Regions from separate parts of the Bacillus luti genome, predicted to be linked through region 2. Evidence: riboswitches for the same ligand, from Rfam matches in the RefSeq annotation. Region 2 holds a riboswitch; each other region holds the start of a gene.
The links. A riboswitch is a leader RNA that binds a small molecule or an ion and turns the genes downstream of it on or off. The one in region 2 is predicted to bind S-adenosylmethionine.
Positions count from the first base shown of each region.

Region 1: it holds a riboswitch for S-adenosylmethionine, as region 2 does, so the genes downstream of both, EUC40_RS24805 (peptide ABC transporter substrate-binding protein) here and EUC40_RS22500 (MetQ/NlpA family ABC transporter substrate-binding protein) in region 2, are expected to answer to the same signal.
Region 3: it holds a riboswitch for S-adenosylmethionine, as region 2 does, so the genes downstream of both, mtnK (S-methyl-5-thioribose kinase) here and EUC40_RS22500 (MetQ/NlpA family ABC transporter substrate-binding protein) in region 2, are expected to answer to the same signal.

Region 1 covers NZ_CP040336.1:4,924,036-4,929,018, forward strand. Annotated here, with positions in the region: gene proC (pyrroline-5-carboxylate reductase) at 1-537, shown strand, start outside; gene EUC40_RS24800 (aldo/keto reductase) at 539-1,372, shown strand; SAM riboswitch class I at 1,525-1,630, shown strand; partial or broken gene EUC40_RS24805 (peptide ABC transporter substrate-binding protein) at 1,763-3,403, shown strand; gene EUC40_RS24810 (peptide ABC transporter substrate-binding protein) at 3,785-4,983, shown strand, end outside.
Region 2 covers NZ_CP040336.1:4,425,409-4,430,391, reverse strand. Annotated here, with positions in the region: gene EUC40_RS22510 (peptide MFS transporter) at 1-689, opposite strand, end outside; gene brnQ1 (branched-chain amino acid transport system II carrier protein BrnQ1) at 942-2,243, shown strand; SAM riboswitch class I at 2,523-2,609, shown strand; gene EUC40_RS22500 (MetQ/NlpA family ABC transporter substrate-binding protein) at 2,668-3,486, shown strand; gene EUC40_RS22495 (acyl-CoA dehydrogenase family protein) at 3,501-4,661, shown strand; gene EUC40_RS22490 (methionine ABC transporter ATP-binding protein) at 4,667-4,983, shown strand, end outside.
Region 3 covers NZ_CP040336.1:1,312,034-1,317,016, forward strand. Annotated here, with positions in the region: gene EUC40_RS06885 (pyridoxal phosphate-dependent aminotransferase) at 42-1,232, opposite strand; gene EUC40_RS06890 (carbon-nitrogen family hydrolase) at 1,247-2,110, shown strand; SAM riboswitch class I at 2,182-2,326, shown strand; gene mtnK (S-methyl-5-thioribose kinase) at 2,418-3,599, shown strand; gene mtnA (S-methyl-5-thioribose-1-phosphate isomerase) at 3,596-4,657, shown strand; gene EUC40_RS06905 (YvrJ family protein) at 4,726-4,887, shown strand; gene EUC40_RS06910 (3-hydroxybutyrate dehydrogenase) at 4,918-4,983, opposite strand, start outside.

The DNA of each region.
Region 1 (4,983 bases), 500 kb from region 2:
CTATCGAATCAACTTGTCGTAACGGTAGCTGCTGGCATTGGTCCATCTTATTTAGAAGCGAGACTTCCCGGGGGGACGCCTGTTGCTTGGATTATGCCAAATACAGCTGCTGAAATTGGAAAGTCTATCTCCTTATATACAATGGGACAATCAGTAACCGAGATGCATCAAGAAACCCTGCAACTGCTTTTAAGAGGAATTGGTACTTCGCAACTTTGCACTGAGGAAGAAGTGCATCAACTTACTGCAGTTACTGGAAGTGCACCAGCCTTCCTTTATTACTTTGCCGAAAGCTTAATTGAAGCAACAATAAGTTATGGAGTCGATGAGGCAACTGCAAAACATCTCGTCATTCAAATGATTTCTGGCTCTGCTTCTATGCTTGAACAAACGCAAGATCCAGCTAACCTCCGCGAACAAGTAACAACACCAGGTGGTTCCACAGCTGAAGGTCTCAAAACTTTATATGAGTATAATTTTTCAGAAGCAATTCAAAAAGCAGTAGAAGCAACAAACAAAAAAGCTAGGGGGAAATAATATGAGTTTAACAAGTTTAAAAGACTATACAACATTACATAACGGTGTAAAAATGCCTTGGTTCGGTTTAGGTGTTTTTAAAGTAGAAGATGGTTCAGAAGTAATTGATTCTGTAAAAGCAGCAATTAAAAATGGCTACCGTAGCATCGATACTGCTGCAATCTATCAAAACGAAGAAGGCGTTGGACAAGCGATCCGTGAATCAGGTGTTTCACGTGAAGAATTATTCATTACATCAAAAGTGTGGAATAGCGATCAAGGCTATGAAACAACACTTCAAGCATTTGAAACTACATTAGAAAAATTAGGTCTAGAATATTTAGATTTATATTTAGTACATTGGCCTGTAAAAGGAAAATATACTGAATCATGGAAAGCGTTAGAAAAGCTTTATAAAGACGGCCGTGTTCGCGCTATTGGTGTGAGTAATTTCCACATTCACCATTTGCAAGATGTATTTGAAATCGCTGAAATTAAACCAATGGTTAACCAAGTAGAATACCATCCACGTTTAGCTCAAGAAGAATTACACACTTTCTGTAAAGAACATAACATCCAACTTGAAGCTTGGTCACCATTAATGCAAGGACAACTACTTGATAATCCAACGTTACAAGAAATTGCGACAAAATATAATAAATCAACTGCGCAAATTATTTTACGCTGGGATTTACAAAACGAAGTTGTAACAATCCCTAAATCTATTAAAGAACATCGCATTATTGAAAATGCAAATATATTCGATTTTGAATTAAGCGCTGATGACATGAAAGCAATTCAAGCACTCAATGAAGATCGTCGCGTTGGTCCAGATCCAGATAACTTTAACTTCTAGTAGAAAAACCACTGCCATATGCAGTGGTTTTTTCGTTAAAGAAAACTGAAAATTTAAACTATATTTCATTAGGTTGACACTTCATTATCCAAGGTGTAAGATTTTGAATTATCAAAGAAACACAAAAATTAATAAAATTTATTCGTTTACTCATTGTATCAAGAGAGGTGGAGGGACTGGCCCTTTGAAACCTCGGCAACAGGTTCATTTTGAATACTGTGCCACTTCCTGCAAGCTTTATGGCTTGAAAGATAGAATGAGGGAATTCGTTTATATACGGGTGCATAACTTGTACGTAAAAATCCCTCTTTCTCAATATGAAAAGAGGGATTTTTTATTTTTCATTTCCCTCATCATCATCCAAACTTAATTATTTAGGAGGAAAATCAAATGAAAAAGAAGTTTGTACCCGGTATTGCATCAGTTGTAGGAGTAAGTATTTTATTAACTGGTTGCGGTAGTTATAAAAACGAAGCAAGCGGAGCAAATGCAAAAGACGAGGCACCTAGTAAACAGGTTTTAAACTTATCTTCACCTACTGAAATACGAACAATGGATACAGCTCGAGCTACAGATACTGATTCTGGTCAAGTAATGAGAAACGTATTTGAAGGTTTGTATAATCTTGGTGAAGGTAACAAACCTGTCCCTGGCGTTGCAAAATCTCATGAAGTAAATAGCGATAAAACGAAATACACATTCCATTTACGAGATTCAAAATGGTCAAACGGTACTCCTGTTACCGCGAAAGATTTTGTCTTCGCTTGGCAAAGAGCTGTCGATCCAGCAACAGCCTCTGAATATGCATTTCTATTCTTTGATATTAAAAATGCAACAAAGATTAACAACAAAGAGCTTCCAGCCGATCAACTTGGTGTAAAAGCAATTGATGACCATACGTTTGAGGTAGAATTAGAGCGTCCTGTTCCGTATTTTATTAGCTTAACAGCGTTCCCAACATTTCTACCAATTAACGAGGAATTCTTTAAAGCACAAGGTGATAAGTACGCTTTAGAAGATAATACAATCTTGTACAACGGAGCTTTTACACTAAGCGATTGGAAGCACGAACAAAGCTTTAAATTCAAGAAAAACCCTACCTATTGGGATAAAGATGCTGTCAAACTAGAAGAAATCAATTTTAACGTCGTGAAAGAAAAATCAACAGAAGTAAATTTATTTGAATCTAAACAATTAGACCGTATAAAATTAACGTCTGATTTCGTTGATAAATATAAAAAGGATGGTAACTTTAAAGAACGTCCGAACGTAGGCGTACAATTTTTACGTATGAATCAGCAAAACAAAGTGCTGCAAAACGTTTCTGCACGCCAAGCAATTGATCAAACGATCGATCGAAAATCCTTTGTAAATACGTTATTAAATGATGGCTCTACACCAACCTTTAGTCTCGTTCCAAAAAACTTTGCAAAAGGACCTGACGGAACAGACTTCCGCGTTGCAAACAGCGATTTAACAAAGGTTGATACAAAATCGGCACAAGAATTATGGAAAAAAGCAAAACAAGAACTTGGATCTGAAAAAATAACGTTAGAATTATTAACAAGTGATGGTGACCTTGAGAAGAAAACTGGTGAATTCTTAAAAGGACAACTAGAAAAGAATTTAGATGGCTTAACAGTAAATATAAAACCGCAACCGCGTAAGCAATAAGTTTCGCTTTTATTAAAAGGTGACTACGAAATCGGTATTGATGGCTGGAGCCCTGACTTTGCGGATCCAATTACATTCCTTGAGCTATTTACAACGAATAACCCTTATAACTTAGATCATTACTCTAATAAGGAGTTCGATGAAACAATAGCAAAAGTGAAAACAACTTTAGCTGGTGATGAAAAAGCTCGCTGGGAAGCATTACTAGCATCCGAGAAAATATTATTTAAAGACTCTGTTATCGCTCCTCTTTATCAAAAGGGAGAATCTTATTTAGAACGTTCTTATGTGAAAGGAATTGTGCAAGTAGACTTTGCAGGTCAATTAAACTTCAAATGGGCAAAAATTGAAAAATAAATTGTAACTTTGACCAACGTTATTCCACCATATTAATTATTTTTTCACAAAACGTATTAAAAGTAGGTTCCTTAATACATGGGAATCTACTTTTTTAATATATTATTTCAAGAAATTAACATTCTGTTTTTATTATTGACATATAGTTCTTTCCAGTGTTAATATTCTAAATAATCAAAGAAACGAAATATTTCACCATCAAAATATAATGTCTCTATGTTGAAACATATAACGATAGATTATAGTTCAACATGTATATACATATAGAACACCTGATTACCTATAAACAAATATTCATAATAGGTTTTATCTCCTTCTATAGCTACTTCAAGACATGGACATTATGACGTTACGAACAACACATTTAGGGAGGAAAGAACAATGAAGAAAAAAGTCGTACCTGTTGTTGCATCTGTTTTAGGAGCAAGTCTACTACTAACTGCTTGCGGGGGAAATAAAGATAATGCAAGCGGAGCGAAAGCAAATGATAAAGCACCTGATAAACAGGCAATTAACTTATCATTCGCTTCAGAAATTCCAACAATGGATGTTGCAAAAGCAACGGATGGGGAATCCATGAACGTAATGCGCAATGTTTTTGAAGGGTTATATGCAATGGGAGAAGATAACACACCGATTCCTGGTGTTGCTGAGTCGGTTGACGTTAGTCCCGATAAGACAAAATATACATTCCACCTGCGTGATTCAAAATGGTCAAACGGTACTCCTGTTACAGCAAAAGACTTCGTCTTCGCTTGGCAACGTGCCGTAAATCCTGATACAGCAGCTGAATATGCATTCTTATTCTTCGATATACAGAATGCGAAACAAATAAACCAAAAACAATTGCCAATTGATCAACTAGGAGTTAAAGCTCTTGATGATAAAACGTTAGAAGTACAACTAGACCGTCCTGTTCCCTACTTCTTAAGCTTAACGACATTCTCGACATTCTTACCAGTTAATGAAGCGTACTTAAAATCTCAAGGTGATAAATACGGTTTAGAAACAAATCATTTAATTTACAACGGTGCTTTCACATTAGATAACTGGAAACACGAGCAAAGCTTCCAATTGAAGAAGAATCCTAACTATTGGGATGCTAAAACGGTAAAATTAGAAGAAATCAACTTCAATGTCGTTAAAGATAAGTCTACAGAAGTGAACTTATATGATTCAGGACAAATTGATCGTGTTGCTTTAACTGCGGAGTTTGTTGATAAATATAAGGGCGATCCAAACTTCAAAGAACGCGCTGAAGTTGGCATTCAATTTTTACGACTAAATCAAAAGAATGAAACATTAAAAAATCAACATGCACGCCTTGCTATTAACGGAGCAATGAATAAAAAAGCATACGTAGAAACAATTTTAAATAACGGTGCTGTTCCAGCTGAAGGAATGGTTCCTGTGAAATTCGCAAAGAGTCCAGAAGGCAATGACTTCCGTAAAGAAAATGGAAACCTAGTCAAAGATGATGTGAAAACAGCAAAAGAAAACTGGAAAAAAGCAAAACAAGAACTTGGTACCGACAAAGTAACAATCGAACTATTAACAAGTGATAATGCTTTAGCTAAAAA
Region 2 (4,983 bases):
TGCAAATCGCGAGTTGGTTTTTTACCAATATCACCAAGGAAGCGATTTGATAGTGTTGTAAATAAAATTTGTCCAATGATCATTCCGATTGAAGCGGCTAAGAAACCGTAACGGAATCCGTAATGTACCACTCCATCAACTGTTGTTTTGAATAAATTTTCTGATAAAAATCCGCAAACGAGTGGAGCTAAAAATGACCCGACGTTAATACCCATATAGAAAATGGTAAACGCACTATCACGTTTTGAATCGTTCTCTTCATATAATTCCCCAACCAGTGTAGAGATGTTCGGTTTGAAGAATCCATTACCAATAATAATAAGCGCTAATCCGAGGTATAAGCCTAATTGGTTTTGCAAGGCAAATAGTGTAAGGTTACCGATTGCCATTGTTATACCACCAATTGTGATCGCTTTTCGTTTACCTAGAAAACGGTCTGTTAAGTATCCACCAATCATTGGTGTGAAATAGCAGGCTCCAGTATAAAATCCGTAAATAGAGAGTGCCCATGCGGGACTAAACCCAAGACCACCGCTTACTAAAGCTGTCGTTAAATATAATGTTAATAATCCTCGTAATCCATAGTAACTAAATCTTTCCCACATTTCTGTAAAGAAGAGTAAGTATAAACCTGGAGGATGTTTCTTTTTTCTTTGTTGTTCTCTTTCTAGTTGTATCGCTGATTCCATGTTATTTTCCTCCTGACACAAACAAAAACAAAGTTAATAATTTTGTACATTTAATATTTTACCTTATTAACTATTATAAGTCAATAAAGGTTGATTTTTCAGAAGAAATTGGAAAAGAGGGATAGCTATAGAAGGAGCGTTTCTTTTGTGATAGACTATGGACTATGTTTTCTTTGTAAGGAAGCGGATTATTGCACTTTTTTATATGTGAAATTGATTTCATGGAAGATGAAATTAAAGAAGGGGAAAGAAATGAAATTGTTACAGAAAAAAGAAATTTTACTTATTAGTCTTATGTTATTCTCAATGTTCTTTGGAGCAGGGAATCTTATATTCCCGCCTTTTCTTGGTTATGAAGCAGGAGAACATGTGTGGATTTCATTAGTAGGGTTTATTATATCAGCAACAGGTCTTCCTATATTGGGAGTTATTGCTATTGCGAAAGCGGGAAGTTTTCAAACGTTAGCGGGTAGGGTTCATTCTTCATTTGCCATTATTTTTCCGTGTATCGTGTATGTATTTATTGGACCAGGTCTTGGTATCCCACGTGCAGGAAGTTTAGCTTTTGAAATGGGGCCAGGTCAGTTCTTCCCAGAAGCGGGAAGCGTAGTTTTATTATGCTACACGGTTATTTTCTTTAGTATTGTGTACTGGTTAAGTTTATCACCGTCTAAATTAATGGGGTTGTTCGGAAAGGTTTTAACACCGTTATTATTAGGTATGATTGCTCTTATCTTTATAAAAAGCATGTTTACATCAGTAGGTAGTGTGAAAGAACCTGCTGGAAACTATGGACAAGCTCCTATGTTCCAAGGGTTTTTAGACGGATATTTAACGATGGATGCGCTAGCGGCTTTAATCTTTGGTATTGTGATTGCCAATGCGCTGCGTGCAAAAGGTATTGAAGATGATAAAGGTTTAGCGAAATATATGAGTATTGCTGGTATTGGAGCAGGTCTTTTATTATCTATTATTTATGTCATCCTTGGGTATGTTGGTTCAATTAGTGGTTCATTAGGTACGTTTGATAATGGCGCGAAAGTGTTATCACAAGTTATGACGGTATTATTTGGACAAGGCGGAGTCGTTTTATTAGGTCTTATTTTTACTATCGCATGTTTATGTGTTTCAATCGGACTCGTTACATCTTGTAGTCAATTTTTCGCAAGTGCATTCCCGAAAGTATCTTATAAAATTTGGGCGTTTATACTAAGTTTTGTTAGTATGCTCTTAGCGAATTTAGGATTAACGCAAATTTTAAAAGTATCAGTACCGATCCTTGGATTTATTTATCCAGTTGCATTAACGCTTATTATTTTAGGGTTATTCCATCAGTATATTGGAAAGTATGTATACGTATATACAGTAACCGTTGGGGCTGTAGCGGTATTTAGTGCAATTGATATTTTTAATAAAAATGTAATGATGAATGAGTGGACGTCAGTATTGAAATACATTCCTTTTTATACAGAAGGTGTTGGGTGGATTGTTCCAGCTATTATAGGTGCTTGTATTGGTGTTATCGTGAGTAGTGTTTTAAATAAGAAGAAATAAGTAAAAGGTGTTTTCCTATTTCGGAAAACACCTTTCTTTTTTTGGGAAAAATAGTATTGAAAATGAATAGACTAATGTTACTGCTATTAAAGTAAAACAATTGGTAAAAGTGTATGTGCGTGTAATAACTTACTAGGTTGGAATGATACAGAAGTCTTTTTCCTGTAGGATTAATATATTTTATTGGGATGCGTTGCTCTACATCATGTGGAAAAAAACGTAAAAAAACATTGTATTTTTATCGGAATAGTGACACAATAGAAAGAACAATTCAATATAATCTTATCGAGAGAAGTGGAGGGAACGGCCCAATGAAACTTCAGCAACCTGAAAAATGACAAGGTGCTAATTCCGAGTAGATAAGAGGGGAAAACGACAACCTTCTTATATGTAAGGTTGTTTTTTTATTAGGAGGGGAAAAGAGATGAAGCGTTTATTTTTAGCACTTGTAAGTATTGTATGTAGTTTGTTTATTATTACTGGTTGCACACAAACATCAACGGGGAATCAAAAAGAAATTAGTTTAGGATTTACACCTGGTCCGTATAGTGATCAAGTGAAAAAAGCAGTACAGCCGTACTTAGAGAAAAAGGGGTATAAAGTTAAAATTGTTGAGTTTAATTCACCAAACGAAACAAATCCAGCGTTAACAAATAAAGATATTGATGCAAACATATTTCAAAGTACTGCCTTTATGGAATCATACGCAAAAGAAAATAATGCGAAAATTAAAGGGGTAATACAAGTCCCATCAGCACCTCAAGGTGTATATTCTGAAAAACATAAATCACTAGATGATTTGGAAGATGGTATGAAAATAGGAGTACCAAATGATCCTGTTAACTTAGAGCGTGCATTACGAATTTTAGAAGGAATTGGTTGGGTGAAGTTAAAGGACAATGTAAATATTTTAACGATTTCTGAAAAAGACGTGACGTATAAAAAGAAAAATTTCAAACTGGTTCCACTTGAATCGCCGCAAATTCCACGAGCTATGAAGGATTTAGATTACGGTATTATTAACGGAAATCTTGTTATTTCATCAGGACATAAATTAAAAGAGGCACTTGAATTAGAAAAAACACCATCACAACACCGAATCATCGTTACCGTTCGTGATGAGGACAAAGAGAAAGCATTTGTTAAAGATTTAATTGAGGCATATCATTCACCAGAATTTAAAAAAATGATTGAATCTGAAGAACAGTTTAACGGTTTTATTTTACCTGATTATTTAAAGTAAAAGGAGGCTTCAATATGGCAATCTCGTATGTAGAAACAGAAAAACAACTGCTTGTGTTAGAGAAGTTAAAGGAGTTAATTCCACAGTTTGCAGGAAGAGAGCATCAGCTAAGTGAGCTTGGTTCTTTTCCTTTTGAAAATATGAAAGATTTACAGGATATTGGCTATACAAAACTAACGCTCCCAAAAGATGTTGGAGGAGAGTCTATTTCTTTATATGATTTTGTTTTATTTCAAGAAAAGATTGCCGAAGGAGATGGTGCGACAGCTTTATCAATTGGGTGGCATCTTGGAATTATTAAGGAACTTGCTGAAAATCGGTCGTGGAAACCTGACATGTTTTCCTGGCTTTGTGAAGAAGTAAAAAAGGGTGCTCTTTTTAACCGAGCTGCAACAGAGCGAAATACAGGGAGTCCTACGCGTGGTGGAAAACCAGAAACGTTAGCTGTTCAAAAAGGTGATAAGTGGATAATAAACGGGAGAAAAACTTTTACAACGATGGCTCCTGTACTTGATTATTTCATCATATCAGCCAGCATAGAAGGGCGCGAAGAAATTGGAGAATTTGTAATCCCAAGACATGAAAAAGGCGTTTTTATTGAAGAAACATGGGATAGCGTTGCGATGCGTGGAACCGCTAGTCATGATCTTGTATTAAAAAATGTAGAGATTGCTGATAAGTGTTTAACTGATATAAAGGATTCAAAGACGAAACCAAAAGGAATTGGATGGTTACTTCATATACCAGCATGCTATTTAGGAATTGCACAGGCCGCAAGAAATTATGCAATTGATTTTGCAAAATCATATCAACCGAATAGTTTAACTCATCCGATTAGTTTGCTTCCTAATGTTAGAAGGTTAGTAGGAGAGTTAGAGCTAGAACTCTTGCAAGCTCGTACGTTTGTATATCAAATCGCAAAAAAATATGATGATGTAGAAGATAAACAATCATTACAAGCGGAACTGGCAGCAGCAAAATATATTGCGACAAATACAGCGATATCAGTTGTTGATAAATCAATGCGAATTGTAGGGGCTAAAAGCTTATCTGAAACAAATCCATTACACCGCTATTATTTGAATGTTCGAGCTGGTTTGCACAATCCTCCTATGGATGATGTTACGCTTTCGTTACTGGCGGAAGATGCTTTTAAATCGAGTGAAAAGGAGTGAGTGAAATGATAACGTTACGTGATGTAAATAAGACCTTTCAAACGAAAGAAGGTTTATTTCACGGGGTGAAATCAGTCTCTTTGCAAATTGAAGAATATGATATATACGGGATTGCCGGATTAAGTGGTGCCGGAAAGTCTACATTGTTACGTACAATGAATTTATTAGAAAAGCCAGATTCAGGTGCAATCATTGTGAACGGAAATGATTTAACAAATTTATCTAAGAAAGATTTGCGAACGGCAAGACAATCGATTGGTATGATATTTCAGCATTTTCATCTTCTTCATAATAAAAATGTATTAGATAATGTCGCTTTACC
Region 3 (4,983 bases), 2.1 Mb from region 2:
TGTTTAAATTTTTAAGATAACTGAATTTTGTCAGATATTTTTTATGTTGTCAATGGCTTTTTGAAAAAATTTAATTTATCAATTCGATTAATGGCTTCTCGTAATCTATCTTCTGTATGCAAGAGACCAACGCGGACATACCCTTCGCCGTGCTCGCCAAACCCAATACCAGGAGCAACTGCGACGTGTGCTTTTTCTAGTAAAATATCAGAAAATTGCTCAGATGTGTAACCTTCTGGTACAGGAAGCCATGCAAAGAATGATCCGGTTGGAATATCTACATTCCAACCAATTGAGTGACAAGCTGAAATAAGAGCGTTTCTCCGGGATTCGTAACTATTTACAAGATCTACTACACAAGACTGTGAACTTAATAGTGCTTCACGAGCAGCATCTTGAACTGCACCAAAAATACTAACATACATATGATCTTGTAATAAGTTAATTGTTTCGATAACACTTTCATTCCCTACTGCAAAAGCAATACGCCATCCAGCCATATTGAAAGTTTTTGATAAAGTATAAATTTCAATTCCTGTATCTTTGGCACCGTCTGCTTGTAAGAAACTAACCGGCTTTTGATCATCAAACCCAATAGCGCCGTAAGCAAAATCATGAACAACTAATATATTATGTTTATTAGCAAAATGAATGGTTTCATCAAAAAAATCTTTTGATGCAGTAGCACCAGTAGGATTGTTTGGATAGTTTAAAAACATTAACTTTGCACGCTCAGCGATAGTATCATCAATTTTCGTGTAATCTGGTAAAAATTTATTTTCTGCAATAAGCGGCATTGTTTTAAATTGTGCTTTTGCTAAAGCAACTCCTGATAAATAATCTGGATAGCCTGGATCTGGAACGAGAATAGTATCACCAGGGTTTGTAAAACACATTGGTAATTCTACTAATCCAGCCTTTCCACCAAACAAAATAGCAACTTCAGTTTTTGGATTTACTACTACATCATATTCACGTTGATAGAATGTTGCCACGGCTTCTTTTAAGCTCTCGTGTCCGCGAAATGGCGGATATTTATGATGAATGGTCTTTTCTGCAGCATCTTGTAAAGCTTTTACGATATGCTGCGGGGTTGGTTGATCTGGATTACCTTGACCTAGATTAATAACATCGTGACCAGCTGCAACGACCTTGTTAACTTTTGCAACAAGTGAAGCGAAAAATTGTGTAGGCAATGATGTTACTATCTCAGAAGGTTGAAATAATTTCATACTTTCCACCTCTTTTGAAAGTTGTTACAATTCTAGTGACAAATGATATAATCTTTCCAGTATTTTGTAAAGAAAAAAATGAGAATGGGGCTGACAAAATGAAAGTCGCATGTATTCAAATGGATATTGTCTTTGGAGATGTAGAAAAAAATATTGAAAACGCTAAAAATAAAATAAGTGAAGCGATGAAGGAAAGACCAGATGTTATCGTCTTACCAGAACTATGGACGACAGGATATGATTTAACGAGACTTTCTGAAATTGCAGATAAGGACGGAGTAGAAACGAAAGAAACGTTGAAAAAATGGTCGAAACAATATGGGGTACATATTGTTGGTGGTTCCATAGCGAAGCAAACAGAACAAGGTGTTACAAATACAATGTATGTTGTAAACAAAGAAGGAGATCTAGTCAATGAATATAGTAAAGTGCATTTATTTCAGCTGATGGATGAACATAAATATTTAGTCGCTGGAAATAGTACAGGCGAATTTAAGCTAGATGATGTAGAATGCGCCGGCACAATTTGTTATGATATTCGTTTTCCAGAGTGGATGCGCGTTCATACTGTTCGAGGGGCAGAAGTTTTATTTGTTGTAGCAGAATGGCCATTAGTACGTTTAGCACATTGGCGCTTGCTGCTGCAAGCAAGAGCAGTTGAAAACCAATGTTATGTTGTTGCGTGTAATCGGGCAGGAAAAGATCCGAATAATGAATTTGCAGGTCATTCTTTAATTGTGGATCCTTGGGGTGAAGTTGTGGTAGAGGCAAATCAAGAGGAATCCATTTTGTTTGGAGAGCTTACATTCGAGAAAATTCAAGAGGTTCGTAAAGGGATTCCAGTTTTTGCGGATCGTCGTCCAGAATTATATAAATAAAATATTGACAAGTGATTTTTATTCTTGGTATAGTCTTCAACATAAAGTTAAAAATTCAAAAAATTATACAACTCTTATCAAGAGCAGGTGGAGGGATTTGGCCCGATGAAGCCCAGCAACCGACCGTAATACCATTGTGAAATGGGGCGTATATTTACGACGCCAAAAGGCACGGTGCTAATTCCAGCAGAAAGTATACTTTCTGGTAGATAAGAGGGGAGAAGATAAACTTCAAACCTCTTTCTTTGTGGAAAGAGGTTTTTCTTATGCTAGAAAAACCTCTGAATTAAAAAAGGGGGAGAAAACGATGGGATATTATTCATTAACAGAAGTAACTGCTGTACAATATGCGAAAGAACATGGCTATTTTGAAAAGAAAGCGAATGTAGTTTGTCATGAAATTGGAGATGGAAATTTAAATTACGTGTTCAAATTAGATGATGGAGTGAAGTCGATTATAATAAAACAAGCGTTGCCATATGCGAAAGTAGTTGGTGAGAGCTGGCCATTGTCTATAAAAAGAGCAACGATTGAAAGTAAGGCACTGCAAATTTTTGCGAAGTATGTGCCTGAATATGTGCCGGTAGTGTATAGTCATGATGAAGAATTAGCGGTAACAGTCATAGAAGATTTATCACGGCTAACAATTACAAGAAAAGGATTAATAGATGGAGAGGAGTATCCACTTTTATCCCAACATATTGGTCGTTTTCTAGCAAATGTTTTGTTTTATACTTCAGATTTCGGGTTAGAGTCAGAAGAAAAAAGGATACTAGAAGGTGCATTTGTAAATCCAGACCTTTGTAAAATTACAGAAGATTTAGTGTTTACAGATCCGTTTGGCCATTACGATACAAATGATTATGAGCCGGAGTTACAACTAACTGTTGATGAACTTTGGAGTGATAAAACTTTAAAACTAAAAGTAGCGCAATATAAATATAAATTTTTAACGAGAAAAGAAGCGCTTATTCATGGTGATTTACATACTGGTAGTATTTTTTCATCACCTTCTGAGACGAAAGTGATTGATCCAGAATTTGCAACATACGGTCCATTTGGATTTGACATTGGTCAATTTATTGCAAATTTATTAGTAAATGCTCTATCTAGAGAAGAAGAAAAGAGAAGTGTACTATTTTTCCATATAGAAAAGACATGGAGTTATTTTGTAGAAACTTTTACGAAGTTATGGATTGGAGAAGGCGTAGAAGCATATACGAAAGAAAAACAGTGGATACCGATTATTTTGCAAAATATCTTTACTGATGCTGTCGGATTTGCAGGATGTGAGATTATCCGAAGAACAATTGGCTTAGCACATGTAGCTGATTTAGATGAAATAGCAAATAAAGAAACGAGAATTCAAGCTAAGAAACAAGCGCTATCCTTAGGTAAAGAACTAATAAAATATGAATCTAAGAGCGCTGATATTCAACTGTTTCGAACATTATTTCAGCAGACAGTTTCTGGAGGAGTAAAAGCATGAGTACAATTGTTACTATTCCGAGATCTGTCAGTTGGAAAGGTGATGCAATTGCAGTATTAAATCAAACAAAGTTGCCGCATAGCACAGAATACAAAACGTTAACGACGATTGAAGAGGTTTGGAAAAGTATTGTAATGCTAGAAGTACGCGGAGCACCTGCAATTGGAATTGTAGCTGCATTTGGCTTGGCGCTTGCATCAAAAAAATATAACACTATGCATTTGGAAGAATTTCAAAAGAAATTTAATAGAGATTGTAATTATTTAGGAACATCACGCCCGACGGCAGTGAATTTATTTTGGGCAATCGATCGTATGAGAGAATCTATTCGAGAGATTACTACAATAAAAGAAGCGCAAAAAATATTAGAAGAAGAAGCACTTCTCATTCAGCAAGAAGATGAAGCGGTATGCCGGAGCATTGGGGAATATGCGTTAACATGTTTTACAGACGGTGATAACATTTTAACAATTTGTAACGCTGGAAGTATCGCAACTGCTAGATATGGTACTGCATTAGCACCGTTTTATATTGGGAAAGAAAAAGGTGTACGTTTACATGCGTATGCGTGTGAAACGAGACCCGTTTTACAAGGTGGACGTTTAACGACTTGGGAGTTGAAGCAAGCGGAAATTGATGTAACGCTTATTACAGATAATACGGCAGCTCATGCAATCCGTACGAAAGAAATTAATGCGATTATCGTAGGAGCAGATCGAATTGTGGCAAATGGAGATACCGCAAATAAAATCGGAACAATGAATTTAGCTATATTAGCAAAGTATTTCGATATCCCATTTTATGTTGCAGCTCCGTTATCTACATTTGATATTAAGAAAGAAACTGGAACTGAAATTGTTATTGAAGAGAGAGATGAAACAGAAGTTACGAAAATCTTTGGGAAACAAGTAGCACCAATTGGAGTTGATGTTTATAATCCTGCATTTGATGTAACGCCGAATGAATTAATTACAGGTATTATTACTGAGAAAGGTATTATACGTGGAGATTATAAGAGAGAAATTGCATCATTGTTTGAAAAACAAGCTAATATATAATAGCTTGTTTTTTTTATGCCTAAATTGACTAGTCTCTCTTATTTATATAATGAAAGGGGGAGAAAAAGATGGAAGAGTGGATCAAGATGATAGGTAATGTAGGGTTTCCGATTGTTGTAACATTATATTTACTCCATCGAATTGAAAGTAAATTAGATGGGATAACTGTTGCAATAGAGAAACTGCCACAGCAATTACTAAAGTACGACGATCCTCGTGATAAAAAATAAAGTTTGCTCTTCGTGAGCAAACTTTATTTTTTATTGAGCAGTATAACCACCATCGATAACGACAGCTTGGCCAGTTATACCTTTAGCTTTTTCGCT